4 regions of the Pantoea sp. SYBGC1 genome follow, and region 2 is predicted to be linked to each of the others. Evidence: predicted binding sites of a transcription regulator. Region 2 holds the regulator's gene; each other region holds the start of a gene.

Region 1 (3,151 bases), on a different contig from region 2:
ACGCCGTGAGTCGAAGCCTGCGCGCGGTGCGCGGTACCAAATGCATCCATTACAAAGACGTCACACAGCGCGGCATACTTCTTCGCCAGCGTCTCGTCATCTTTCTTTTCGCCTTTGTTAAAACGTACGTTTTCCAGCACGACCAGCTCGCCAGCACCCACTTCCACGCCGTCAAGATACTCTTTCGCCAGCGTAACCTGGGTACCGTTCAGTTTTTCTTTCAGGTAGTTAACAACCGGCAGCAGCGAGAACTCTTCGTTATATTCACCTTCAGTCGGGCGACCAAGGTGAGAGGTAACCATCACTTTCGCGCCCTGTTTCAGTGCCGCTTCGATGGTAGGCAGGGAAGCACGGATACGTGCGTCAGATGTCACTTTTCCTTCTTTCACTGGCACGTTCAGATCGGCACGGATCAGAACACGCTTACCAGCAAGGTCCAGATCGGTCATCTTAATTACAGACATGGTGAATCCTCTCGTTGATTCTCGTAAGTTTTGCCAGACGCCATCCGCGTCTTACCTGAAACCGCTTGCGGCCATTGCTAACGTAGTATCGATCATCCGGTTAGCAAAGCCCCATTCGTTGTCACACCAGACCAGCGTCTTGATCAGGTGATGACCGCTGACCCGCGTCTGCGTACCATCAACGATGGCACTGTGCGGATCGTGGTTAAAATCTACTGAGACTAACGGTAATTCCGTATAGTCAACTATACCACGAAATGCCCCTGCTGATGCGTTTTGCAGCAGCGCATTGACCTCACACGCCTTTACCGCCGCCCGCACCGAGACGCTCAGATCAATCGCCGTCACGTTGATAGTGGGTACGCGCACCGCTATCGCTTCGAAGCGATCGTTAAATTTCGGAAAAATGCGGGTGATGCCGGCAGCCAGCCGCGTATCGACCGGAATGATCGACTGACTCGCTGCCCGGGTGCGGCGCAGATCGCTGTGATAGGCGTCGATCACCTGCTGATCGTGCATGGCTGAGTGGATCGTGGTCACGGTGCCGGACTCGATCCCAAAGGCATCATCCAGCAGCTTGATCACCGGAATAATGCAGTTGGTGGTACAGGATGCGTTAGACACAATGCGGTCAGTTTGTTTAAGAGCCTGTTCGTTTACGCCGAACACCACGGTTGCATCCAGATCGTTGCCGCCCGGATGCGAAAACAGGACTTTTCTGGCACCCGCCTGCAGATGCGCCTCGCCGTCGGCGCGGCTGCCGTAAACGCCGGTGCAATCCAGCACTACATCCACGTCCAGCTGCTGCCACGGCAGCGTGCCGATCTCAGCCTGATGCAGGATGCGGATAGTGTCCTCCCCTACCCACAGCAGATCGCGCTCCTGCCGCACGTCGAAGGCGAAGCGACCGTGGCTGGTATCGTACTTCAGCAGATGTGCCATGCCGGCGGCATCTGCCAGCTCGTTAATCGCCACAACCGTAATTTCCGCCCGGCGTCCCGTTTCATAGAGCGCACGCAACACATTGCGTCCGATACGACCAAAGCCATTGATAGCAATACGAATGGTCATCGCTTTTCCTGCAACTGCACCTCTGAAATGTGCCAGATACCTTGAGCGTTTCACGCCATTTTGTACAGGAAATTCTTGCGCAGCGCCTGGGGCACTGCTGCGAGATAACCTGCCAACTGAAACGGTTCAGCCAGAATAATGCATGCGAGGAATAACCGGAATGATTGCGATCAAGGATGGTGATGATTATTGGATCTGCGTCACAAAAATGAGGCGACTAATCGATTACTGCAGGAATAATTGAAACGTTTCAGGTGGAGAAGGAGGAGAAAATAAAACAGGGCGCGCATCAATGCGCACCCTGTGGTTCACGATATCCGGTCTGGTAAGCCGCCGCTAAAGGCGACCCCGGATTACAGAATAGATTTTGCGGTTTCTACCACATTCTCAACGGTAAAGCCGAACTCTTTAAACAGCAGCTCTGCCGGCGCAGATTCACCAAAGGTGGTCATGCCAACGACCGCACCGTGCAGGCCGGTGTATTTGAACCAGTAATCGGCAATACCCGCTTCAATGGCAACGCGCGCGCTAACCGCTTTCGGCAGCACCGCTTCACGGTAGGCGGCATCCTGCTTATCAAACGCATCCGTTGATGGCATAGAAACCACGCGTACATTACGACCTTCGCTGCTGAGTTTGTCAGCGGCAGCTACCGCCAGCTCAACTTCAGAGCCGGTAGCGATCAGGATCAGTTCCGGCGTGCCGTTGCAATCTTTCAGCACATAGCCGCCACGTACCACGTTTGCCAGCTGCTCAGCGGTACGATCCTGCTGCGCCAGGTTCTGGCGGGAGAAGATCAGCGCTGACGGGCCATCCACACGCTCAATGGCATATTTCCACGCAACAGCAGACTCAACCTGGTCACAGGGACGCCACAGGCTCATGTTTGGCGTCGTACGCAGGCTGGCCATCTGCTCAACCGGCTGATGCGTCGGGCCATCTTCACCCAGACCGATAGAGTCGTGGGTATAAACCATGATCTGACGGATCTTCATCAGCGCCGCCATACGTGCTGCGTTACGCGCATATTCAACAAACATCAGGAAGGTCGCGGTATAAGGCAGGAAACCGCCGTGCAGCGCAAGGCCGTTGGCAATGGCGGTCATACCAAACTCACGCACGCCATAATGGATGTAGTTACCCGCTGCGTCTTCGTTGATCGGTTTAGAACCGGACCACATGGTCAGGTTGCTGGGTGCCAGATCGGCAGAACCACCGAGAAATTCCGGCAGCAGCTTGCCAAAGGCTTCAATCGCATTCTGCGACGCTTTACGGCTGGCGATTTTAGCCGGGTTCGCCTGCAGCTGCTCAATAAACTGCTGCGACTCCGCCTGCCAGTTAGCCGGCAGCTCATTGTTAACGCGACGCGTAAACTCTTCAGCCAGCGCCGGGAAAGCTGCCGCATAGGCTGCAAACTTCTCATTCCATGCTGACTCTTTCGCCTGGCCCGCCTCTCTGGCATCCCACTGCGCATAGATATCGGCCGGGATCTCAAACGGCGCGTGGCTCCAGCCCAGCTGCTTGCGCGTCAGCGCAATTTCATCGTCGCCCAGCGGCGCGCCGTGTGAATCGTGCGTGCCCGCTTTGTTAGGTGAGCCAAAACCGATAACGGTTTT
Region 2 (3,151 bases):
TCTGGGTGCGCAGCACGCGGGCGATGCGGCTGAAATGATAAAGGCAGAAGTGGCCAACCGGATTATCCGGATGCTGCCGCGCAATTTTTTCCAGTGCGCCGAGCGGCTTTTCCATCTGAAAGCGGGCGGGCAGCTGGTGATAGAGAATGGCATCGGCCAGCAGCCTGAGCTGTGCCGAAATGGTTTTTGCATTCCAGCGGATAACCGCTTCCGCATGACTCTGTTCTACCAGCTTTTGCACTTTCTCCGGCTGGTGCAGGCTGACAGCGATATGCTCCTGCAGATCCAGCGCCACCTGAAAAGCGCGCGTCAGCCGCTTATGGCTGTTATCGCGGCTGGCAGAAAGCATATGCATCTGCTGATAGCAGGTGGTGATCAGGTCAACCGCTTTCTGCTGGCGCGCCAGCAGCGGCGGCAGCGCTTTTTCCGGATCGGTCAGCTGCGTCAGCAGGGTATATTTGGCATCGCAGTAGTCAGCCAGCTCACGATAGAGCAGGCTCAGCGTTTCACGCATGGGCTGCTCTTTCCACAGCCAGTACCAGAACCAGTTAAACAGGCCATACCAGAACGTGCCGCCGATATAGAGCAGCGGCGGCACCCAGATCGGCATGCGCCCTACCAGACTCAGCGTAAAGATCGCTGCAATCAGCGTGCCGGGCAGCAGACGCCCGTGCAGCGGACTGATTTCGCCCGTCACGCCAATCAGCAGCGGCAGCGCCAGCATAATAAGCGGCAGCGGAACCGCGGCGTTGGTGAGGTACTGGATCAGAAAACTGCCGGTGGCGAAAAGCGTACCGCCCACGATCAGGCGTTTGAAAAAGCGTTTATGCGGCGTATCAAGGCCGGCAATATTGCAGCAGGCGGGGACCAGCGAGAACAGCAGGCCTTTTTGCAGATCGCCACACAGCCATCCCAGCGCGACAGGCAGGCACAATACCAGCGTCTGACGCAGAGCGTAATTGACTTCGGGATGATAGATGATTCGGCGCCACATCAGCTTATCGCAAACAGAAACGGCGTGATGGTGCCATCACGCCGTGGGGGGTGAAACAGCTTAGCGGGTGCCGTAAACGACGATGGTTTTACCGTGTGCGGAGATCAGGTTCTGATCCTCCAGCATTTTCAGGATGCGACCAACGGTTTCCCGTGAGCAACCCACGATCTGACCAATCTCCTGACGGGTAATTTTAATCTGCATACCGTCGGGGTGGGTCATGGCATCCGGCTGTTTAGCCAGATTAAGCAGCGTCTGTGCAATGCGGCCGGTAACATCCAGGAAAGCCAGGTTACCCACCTTTTCTGATGTCACCTGCAGGCGACGTGCCATCTGCGCCGACAGGCGCATCAAAATATCCGGGTTAACCTGAATCAGCTGACGAAATTTTTTGTAGGAAATTTCAGCAACTTCACAGGCTGTTTTCGCACGCACCCAGGCACTGCGCTCCTGGCCCTCTTCAAACAGGCCGAGTTCGCCGATGAAATCTCCCTGATTCAGATAGGAGAGGATCATCTCTTTGCCTTCTTCATCTTTAATCAGTACCGCAACGGAACCTTTAACGATGTAGTAGAGCGTTTCTGCTTTTTCACCCTGATGGATCAGCGTGCTTTTGGATGGATATTTGTGAATATGGCAATGGGACAGGAACCATTCGAGTGTAGGGTCTGTTTGCGGTTTGCCGAGAACCATTCGCTATTATCCTCTATTGTAATCGTGCCCAAAACACAGGGGCATTCATTCCCTGTCAGGCGATGAAATCGTCCAGCGCGTCCTGTTAATAAAAATTATCCGGGCGGATGTGTAAGCTCTGCTTTTGATTCTGCCCGTCCTCATCAGCCACGACGAAGAAATTTTCAGCTCTGTTTGTAGCACAGCTTTTGCAGGCTGTCTTGTGTTGTCTCGCTTCAGCAGGCGGGCGATTGCTGTTTGCCGGATGAACGCGTACTCTGGCGCAAAACGCCGCTTCAGGAGAAAGAATAATGCAGGCACGTGTGAAATGGGTGGAAGGGCTGACCTTTCTCGGAGAATCCTCATCAGGACATCAGTTATTAATGGACGGGAATTCAGGCGATAAAGCGCCAAGCCCGATGGAGATGGTACTGATGGCCGCCGGCGGCTGCAGCGCGATCGATGTGGTTTCGATTCTGCAAAAAGGGCGTAATGATGTGGCTGACTGTGAGGTCAAACTGACTTCAGAGCGGCGCGAAGAAGCACCACGTATTTTTACACAGATTAACCTGCATTTTATCGTCAGCGGCAAAGCGCTGAGCGAGAAAGCGGTGGCACGGGCGGTTGATCTGTCGGCAGAAAAATATTGCTCAGTGGCAATCATGCTTGGCAAAGGGGTGGAGATCACCCACAGTTATGAAGTGGTCGCGCAGTAATCGGTGCCGGTGCGCATAAATGCGCACCCTACGATGGCTGGTGCTGTCATTTGTGAAACATGGCACTATACCCTGCAGGGTCGCCATTTATGGCGACCGATGCCACATAGTCTGGCAGATATGGCCTCTACTCTATCCGTTTTCCTTCAATCAGCCGCTGCACCAGTGGCATCATGATCAGCTCCATCGCCAGTCCCATTTTGCCGCCCGGTACCACCAGCGTATTCATATGCGAAATAAACGATCCCTGAATCATCGCCAGCAGATAGGGGAAAGCGATACCTTCCAGGCCGCGAAAATGGATCACAACAAAACTCTCATCGAGTGAGGGGATCTCGCGCGCCGCAAACGGGTTAGAGGTATCAACCGTCGGTACACGCTGAAAGTTAAGATGCGTGCGCGAAAACTGCGGCGTGATGTAGTTGATATAATCTTCCATCGACCGAACCACAGAGTCCATCACCGCTTCGCGCGAATGGCCCCGTTCGCTGGTATCGCGTACCAGTTTCTGTATCCACTCAAGATTGACGATCGGCACCACGCCCACCAGCAGATCAACATGCTCCGCCACGTTATGCTGCTGCGTAACTACTCCGCCGTGCAGGCCCTCGTAAAACAGCACATCGGTATTCTCCGGCAGCGGCTGCCAGGGCGTAAAGGTGCCCGGCACCTGATTCCACGGCACGGCCTCGTCATAGGTGTGCAGATATTTGCGCGACTCTCCGATGCCGCTTTCGCCATAGCGCCGGAACGTCTGCTCCAGCAGGCC
Region 3 (3,151 bases), on a different contig from region 2:
CAATCAGCGCCACGCCCTCGCGTGCGCGCTCAGCATAAAAAGCCGCCAGTCGCTCCGCACCGTCAGGGTGCTCCTCCAGTCCGGTATGCATTGAGCCCATCAGAAAACGATTTTTTAACCGGGTAAATCCCAGATCGAGAGGGGTAAATAAGCAGGGATAGTGCTCGATCATGATCGGGTACTCAAAAGTGGTCGGATGAGTTAACTCTAACGGTAATCGCGCATGATGGAAGAGGGGGACGCTGAGCTTGTGAGAGACGTCAAAAAAAGCAGGGCGGCGGGTTACGTACGAAGTATCAGCTTGTCTTCGTTACGCACGGGAAGGACCGGCGCGCCCTGAAAGGGTCAGAGTACGGGGCTAATGACTTAGCACTTTTTATATATCATCATGGATTCCTTTTTCCGGAAGGTCCGGGTAATTATCAGATCGCGGCAATATCTCTTCATTACAACTCGCCTGCGATTTAAATATTATAGTGGGAAAGTAATCAGGAAATAAGTCTTCAGATAGCGTCAGGCAGAGAATTTATCATTTTAATCGCTATTTTAATGTTATTAATAATGCTTGTTAAACATAGCGAAAAGCTGAATGGCGCGATCGGGTGAGTGATATATTGCGCGCCAGTCCGCACAAATAGCGGCAGCCAGCAGCCGGGGTGCCTCTTTTTCTGGATGGATTATCCTTTATTTTATTTGTGAGGTAGTTAATTCTATATCTTAATAATATTTCATTTATCAGTTTTATATAATTACCTGAATAATCACATTGTGAAGGTGATTTTCCTGCTATTACCACTGAGTTAACTGAAAAGGTTAAACGATATAGCCCTTTTACCTGTCATATACTTTTAGAGGAGAGGCAGATTGGATTTAAACACTCAGCCAGTCCGTATTGCTGTTCTTGACGGTCATCCTATGATTCGTCTGGTTTTTGAGCTATGTCTGAAAAACCATCCCGATATTCACCTTGTTGCCGCCTGGTCTTCCGGCAGCGAGCTTTTCAGCGCGTTAAGTACGCACAGTGTTGATGTTCTGATTCTGGATTTCCTGCTGGGCGAGCGTGAAATTGACGGCCTGACGCTAATAAAGCAAATACGTAATCACTACCCGATGCAGAAAATGCTGGTTTTAACCTCTGCCGAAAGTCCGGCGGTGGCAAGAATGGTACTCCGGGCCGGCGTAAACGGGTTTATCGGTAAAAGCCATCCCTTTGAAGAGGTGCTGGCGGCGGTCAGATCCGTTGCTGAGAATAACCTGTTTTTAGCCACGCACCTTGCTGAAGAGATCCAGACGCTGTATGCCATTTCCGGAAAAAAGGCGGACGATGATTTCTGTATCAGCTGTAAGCCGGTTCTTCACGAAAAAATAAGATTATTAAGCCCGCGTGAAGCAGAAGTGATCCGCTGCTTTCTTGATGGCATGAGCGTTTCACAGATTGCGGCCAAGTTCAGACGAAGCCGGAAGACGGTAAGCGGACAGAAGCAGTCGGCGCTGAAAAAGCTCGGCGTCCGTTCCGATTCGGAACTATTTAAATATAGCCGGGAGCTGCTGGCAGCCCGGTAATCGCGCAGGGCAGCCGCACCCGGGTGCAGCAACCTGATAGCCAGTTCACGTTCCCGGTAACATCTTTTCTGTAACATCGTTCTGAGTGATGTTCATCACAGTTTTATCCTGTTTAACCCGTTTTTATAGTCATCACATCAGCAGACTCACAGGATAAATATGAATATTGAAACGCAATCCTGCGTTATTACCGGCAAAAAGCAGGTCAGTGTCGCACAGCAGCAGGTGCAATGGGATGGCTCCGGCACGCTGGTGCGTATTACGCGCGGCGGAATCTGCGGCTCCGATCTGCACTACTACCAGGAGGGAAAAGTGGGCAGCTTTGCGCTGCAAATGCCCATGGTACTTGGGCATGAAGTGGTCGGTTACGTCATTGAAAGCGACGATCCCCGCCTGCAGCCGCAGCAAAAAGTGGCTGTCAATCCGGCTAAACCCTGCGGTGAATGCAGATATTGTCAGCGCCAGCAGGAGAACCAGTGCACCGCCATGCGCTTTTTTGGCAGTGCAATGTATCTCCCGCACGTCGATGGCGGATTTACCCGGCACAAAGTGGTGGCGAGCAGCCAGTGCGTGCCTTTTCCACAGGATGCCGATGAAAAGGTGATGGTGTTTGCTGAGCCGCTCGCGGTCTGCATACATGCCACGCATCAGGCTGGCGATCTTACCGGTAAGCGTATCTTTATCTCCGGTACCGGGCCAGTTGGCTGTCTGATTGCCGCTGCCGCGCAGGCGCGTGGTGCTGCAGAGGTTGTCTGCAGCGATATCAGTGAACGTTCGCTGGAGATGGCGCAGCAAATGGGTGCCACGCAAATAGTTAACGCGGCAAGCGGCGATTTCACCGGCTGGATGGCGGATAAGGGTTACTTCGATGTTGCGTTTGAAGCGTCCGGCCATCCGGCGTCACTGCAGCGCTGCCTGGAAGTTGTGTGTGCCAGAGGCACGGTGGTGCAGGTAGGAATGGGCGGCGCATTTCCTGATTTCCCCCTGATGACGCTGATTGCTAAAGAGATAAATCTGACGGGATCGTTCCGTTTTACGCATGAATTCAATACGGCAGTTGAGTGGCTGGCGCAGGGCGTTATCAACCCGCTGCCGCTCTACAGCGGGGAATACCCGCTTCAGGATAGTGATGCGGCGCTGCAGTTTGCCAGCGATAAAACCCGCGCGGCAAAAGTTCAGCTGACTTTTTAGGGAGATATTATGAACGCACTCTTTTCTCTGGCCGGCAAGCGTGTACTGCTGACCGGTTCAGCACGCGGTATCGGGTTTCTGCTGGCGCAGGGCCTGGGTGAAGCCGGCGCCGAAGTGATTATTAACGCGACCACAACTGAAGGGGCAGAGCGCGCTGCCGCCGCCCTGCGTGAGCAGGGGATCGTCGCCCGGGCCAAAGCGTTTGACGTAACCGATTCCGGCGCGGTGCATCAGGCGATCGATGAAATTGAAGTGCAGTGGGGCGCCATCGATATTCTGGTAAATAACGCCGGCATCCAGCGTCGGCGGCCTTTTCTGGAGTTTCCGGAACAGGACTGGCACGACGTAATTGCGGTAAACCAGACCGCCGTGTTTTTTGTCTCGCAAAAAGTGGCGC
Region 4 (3,151 bases), on a different contig from region 2:
CCCCAGCATCAGAGAGGTGACATCGCCTACGCCACCGGTTGAATGTTTATCCACTACCGGGCCGTTGAGCTGCAGCGACTGCCACTCCAGTACCGATCCTGAGTCGCGCATCGCCATGGTCAGGGCAACGCGTTCCTGCAGGTTCATATCGTTAAAATAGATGGTCATCGCCAGCGCAGCGATTTGCCCTTCCGAAACGGTTTCATCGCGCACGCCATCGATGAAAAAGCGGATCTCCGCCTCACTCAGCGGCTGCCCGTCACGTTTTTTCCGGATGATTTCCTGTGGCAGAAACAAGGTGCCTCCCGTGATTGCTGGTATGTACGCGGCGCATAAATGCGCCCTGCATTTTTATCGTAGGGGGCGCATGAATGCGCCCCGGGCCGGACGCCGTGCCGGGATTTAACCCGGGCCGCATTAATGCGGCCCCTACGGGGATATTCAATTCCGGATGCCGTGACGGGATTTAACCCGGGCCGCATTAATGCGGCCCCTGCGGGGATATTCAATTCCGTACCCCGCGACGGGATTTAACCTGGGCCGCATTAATGCGGCCCCTACGAGAATGTTGGATTCCGTACCTCGTGACGGGATTTAATCCGGGCCGCATTAATGCGGCCCCTACGAGAATGTTGGATTCCGTACCTCGTAGGGGGCGCATTCATGCGCCCCTGGCCGTACCCCGCGACGGGATTTAACCCGGGGCGCATCAATGCGGCCCCTACGCCAATATTGGATTCTGTACCCGTAGGGGGCGCATTAATGCGCCCCGGGCCGGACGCCGCGACGGGATTCAACCCGGGCCGCTATCAGTAACCCGTTTTGCTGCCGCTGGTTGCGTGGCCCAGCGTGCTGAGCAGGTTTGCCAGCAGGCTGGAGGCACCAAAGCGGAAATGACGGGCGTCAGCCCAGCCTTCACCGAGGGTGTCGTCAGCCAGCTTCAGATACAGAGCGGCATCTTCTGCGGTGCGCACGCCGCCGGCCGGTTTAAAACCAACCTGCTGCTGCACGCCTTTATCGCGAATAACCTGCAGCATAATGGCGGCAACTTCCGGCGTGGCGTTCACCGGCACTTTACCGGTTGAGGTTTTAATAAAATCAGCGCCGGCATCAATCGCAATCTCTGATGCCGTACGGATCAGCGCCTCATCTTTCAGCTCGCCGGTTTCAATAATTACTTTCAGCAGCACGCCCGCTGCCGCACACGCTTCTTTGCACGCTTTGACCAGCGCAAAGCCGGTATCGCGGTCGCCGGCCATCAGAGCGCGATAGGGAAATACCACATCCACTTCGTCAGCGCCGTAAGCGATAGCGGCGCGCGTTTCCGCCAGAGCGATCTCAATATCCGGATTACCGTGCGGAAAATTGGTCACGGTCGCAATGCGCACCTCAGGCGTACCCTGTTCGCGCAGCGTTTTACGTGCAATCGGGATAAAGCGCGGATAGATGCAGATAGCGGCAGTGTTGCCCGCGGGGGATTTGGCCTGATGACACAGCGCAATGACTTTTTCATCAGTGTCATCATCATTCAGGGTAGTGAGATCCATCAGTTGCAGCGCGCGCTGCGCGGCAGCATTAAGGTCAGTCATAACAGGCTCCGGATGTCAGGCCAGCAGCAAGCTGCCGGATAATGTGATTATTTTAACAATTGTCGGGAACTGCCATTGCGAATCAGATCACATAAAAAAGAGATAGCTGCCCGAAATTACATGGAAAAGCGGCTACAGATCTCTTTTTAACGTGAATGGATGGCTAAGCGGCTCGCAATGCAGATGTAATTATTATCACAAAATCGCGTGCTGAATGGTATCAGTCTGATAGATGGCCGGACGACGCCTGGGAAGGAAATGCAAATATACGCAGGCTGTTCTGCCACAGCGCATCGGCAATCACGTCAGCCGGTTCAGGACGCAGCGTGCACAACACCTCAAACACATTACGCGCCCGCTCAGGCCGGTTGGGCTCTCCCTGAAAACCCTGCAGCGGCATATCAGGAGCGTCTGTTTCCAGCAGCAGCGACGCCAGCGGCAGGCTGGCAATGGTATGGCGGGTTTTGCTGGCGCGCTCATAGGTAATGGTGCCTCCCACGCCGATAGCATAGCCAAGCTGGATAAAGCGCTCTGCCTGCTGCTGGCTGCCGGCAAAGCCGTGCACAACGCCACGCCGCGGCAGATTATGTCGTCGCAGCAGCATCGCCAGCTGATCGTGGGTGCGGCGGGAGTGCAGGATCACCGGCAGATCAAAACGTTTTGCCAGAGTGAACTGCGCGTTCAGCAGCCGCGTCTGCCTGTCAAAATCGGGATTGTTCATATAGAGATCCAGTCCGATCTCACCGATCGCTACGCAGTTGCTGTCTGCCTCTGCCAGATGCTGCGCGAGCAGATCCAGATGATCGTCCTGATGGCGGGCAATATTGATCGGATGCAGGCCCAGCGCCGCATAGAGCGCCGTATAATCTTTTGCCAGCTGCCTGACGCGTGCAAAACGGCTCGCTTCTGTCGAGGGCACAATAATGCGCTCAACGCCGGCGGCGGCGGCGCGGGCAATGCTTGCGACCGCATCATCAACAAATGGCGGGAAATCAAAATGGCAGTGCGTGTCGATAAATTTCATGCCAGCGATCCTTCATCCCAGGCAGCATCGTTCCCCGCCAGCGGCGGCGTGTGTAGCGGTCGCGTGTGCAGTGCATTGGCAGCGGCGGCGGGCGGTGCAATCGGCAGCGGCCTGCGGGCCGGCTCTGCGTCACTTAACCACTGCCCCAGCGTAGCCAGAAAGTAGCGTCCGCTGCGCCGGCCAAGATGATAATCGTGGTTCAGCGCGGCAACGCGGCTGCCAAGCGCCATGCTGGCCAGAGGACGAGGCGGGCAAACCTCCACAATGCGCAGATTACCCGGCGGCTGTTCAATAAACTGCTGGATCTCGCGATAGCTCGCTTCGTGATGATGCAGGATATTGATCATCGGCTGCAGCGCACCGTCACCCAGCCAGCGCTCCATCCGCTGCAACCATTGCGGCGTATAGAACATCTGCGAAGGCGTGGTTCGGATCACCACAACGGTATCCGCGCCACGCCGCGCGGCTTCGCGCACCGGAATCGCGTCGCTGATGCCGCCATCCAGATAGCTGACGCCATCCATCAGCACGCCGCTGC

Evidence for each region. Region 2 encodes CRP, which controls carbon source genes, mostly activating them, when cyclic AMP is high. Its sites were predicted from a motif close to ATGTGANNNNNNTCACAT; they were not measured.
Region 1: a site for CRP is predicted at 1,724-1,741, ahead of epd (erythrose-4-phosphate dehydrogenase). Genes of this name have one in related genera too.
Region 3: a site for CRP is predicted at 1,647-1,664, ahead of idnD (L-idonate 5-dehydrogenase). Genes of this name have one in related genera too.
Region 4: a site for CRP is predicted at 1,665-1,682, ahead of deoC (deoxyribose-phosphate aldolase). Genes of this name have one in related genera too.

The regions. Positions count from the first base shown of each region.
Region 1 covers NZ_JBXUNM010000013.1:39,144-42,294, forward strand. Annotated here, with positions in the region: gene pgk (phosphoglycerate kinase) at 1-464, opposite strand, end outside; gene epd (erythrose-4-phosphate dehydrogenase) at 516-1,535, opposite strand; gene tkt (transketolase) at 1,889-3,151, opposite strand, start outside.
Region 2 covers NZ_JBXUNM010000009.1:19,465-22,615, reverse strand. Annotated here, with positions in the region: gene AC2CF9_RS14400 (YccS/YhfK family putative transporter) at 1-994, opposite strand, end outside; gene crp (cAMP-activated global transcriptional regulator CRP) at 1,055-1,687, opposite strand; gene AC2CF9_RS14390 (OsmC family protein) at 1,978-2,382, shown strand; gene AC2CF9_RS14385 (phosphoribulokinase) at 2,510-3,151, opposite strand, start outside.
Region 3 covers NZ_JBXUNM010000007.1:75,970-79,120, forward strand. Annotated here, with positions in the region: gene AC2CF9_RS12970 (2,4-dienoyl-CoA reductase FMN-binding domain-containing protein) at 1-172, opposite strand, end outside; gene AC2CF9_RS12975 (response regulator) at 865-1,563, shown strand; gene idnD (L-idonate 5-dehydrogenase) at 1,723-2,754, shown strand; gene idnO (gluconate 5-dehydrogenase) at 2,764-3,151, shown strand, end outside.
Region 4 covers NZ_JBXUNM010000007.1:174,250-177,400, reverse strand. Annotated here, with positions in the region: gene deoA (thymidine phosphorylase) at 1-297, opposite strand, end outside; gene deoC (deoxyribose-phosphate aldolase) at 810-1,589, opposite strand; gene AC2CF9_RS13405 (TatD family hydrolase) at 1,810-2,613, opposite strand; gene AC2CF9_RS13400 (patatin-like phospholipase family protein) at 2,610-3,151, opposite strand, start outside.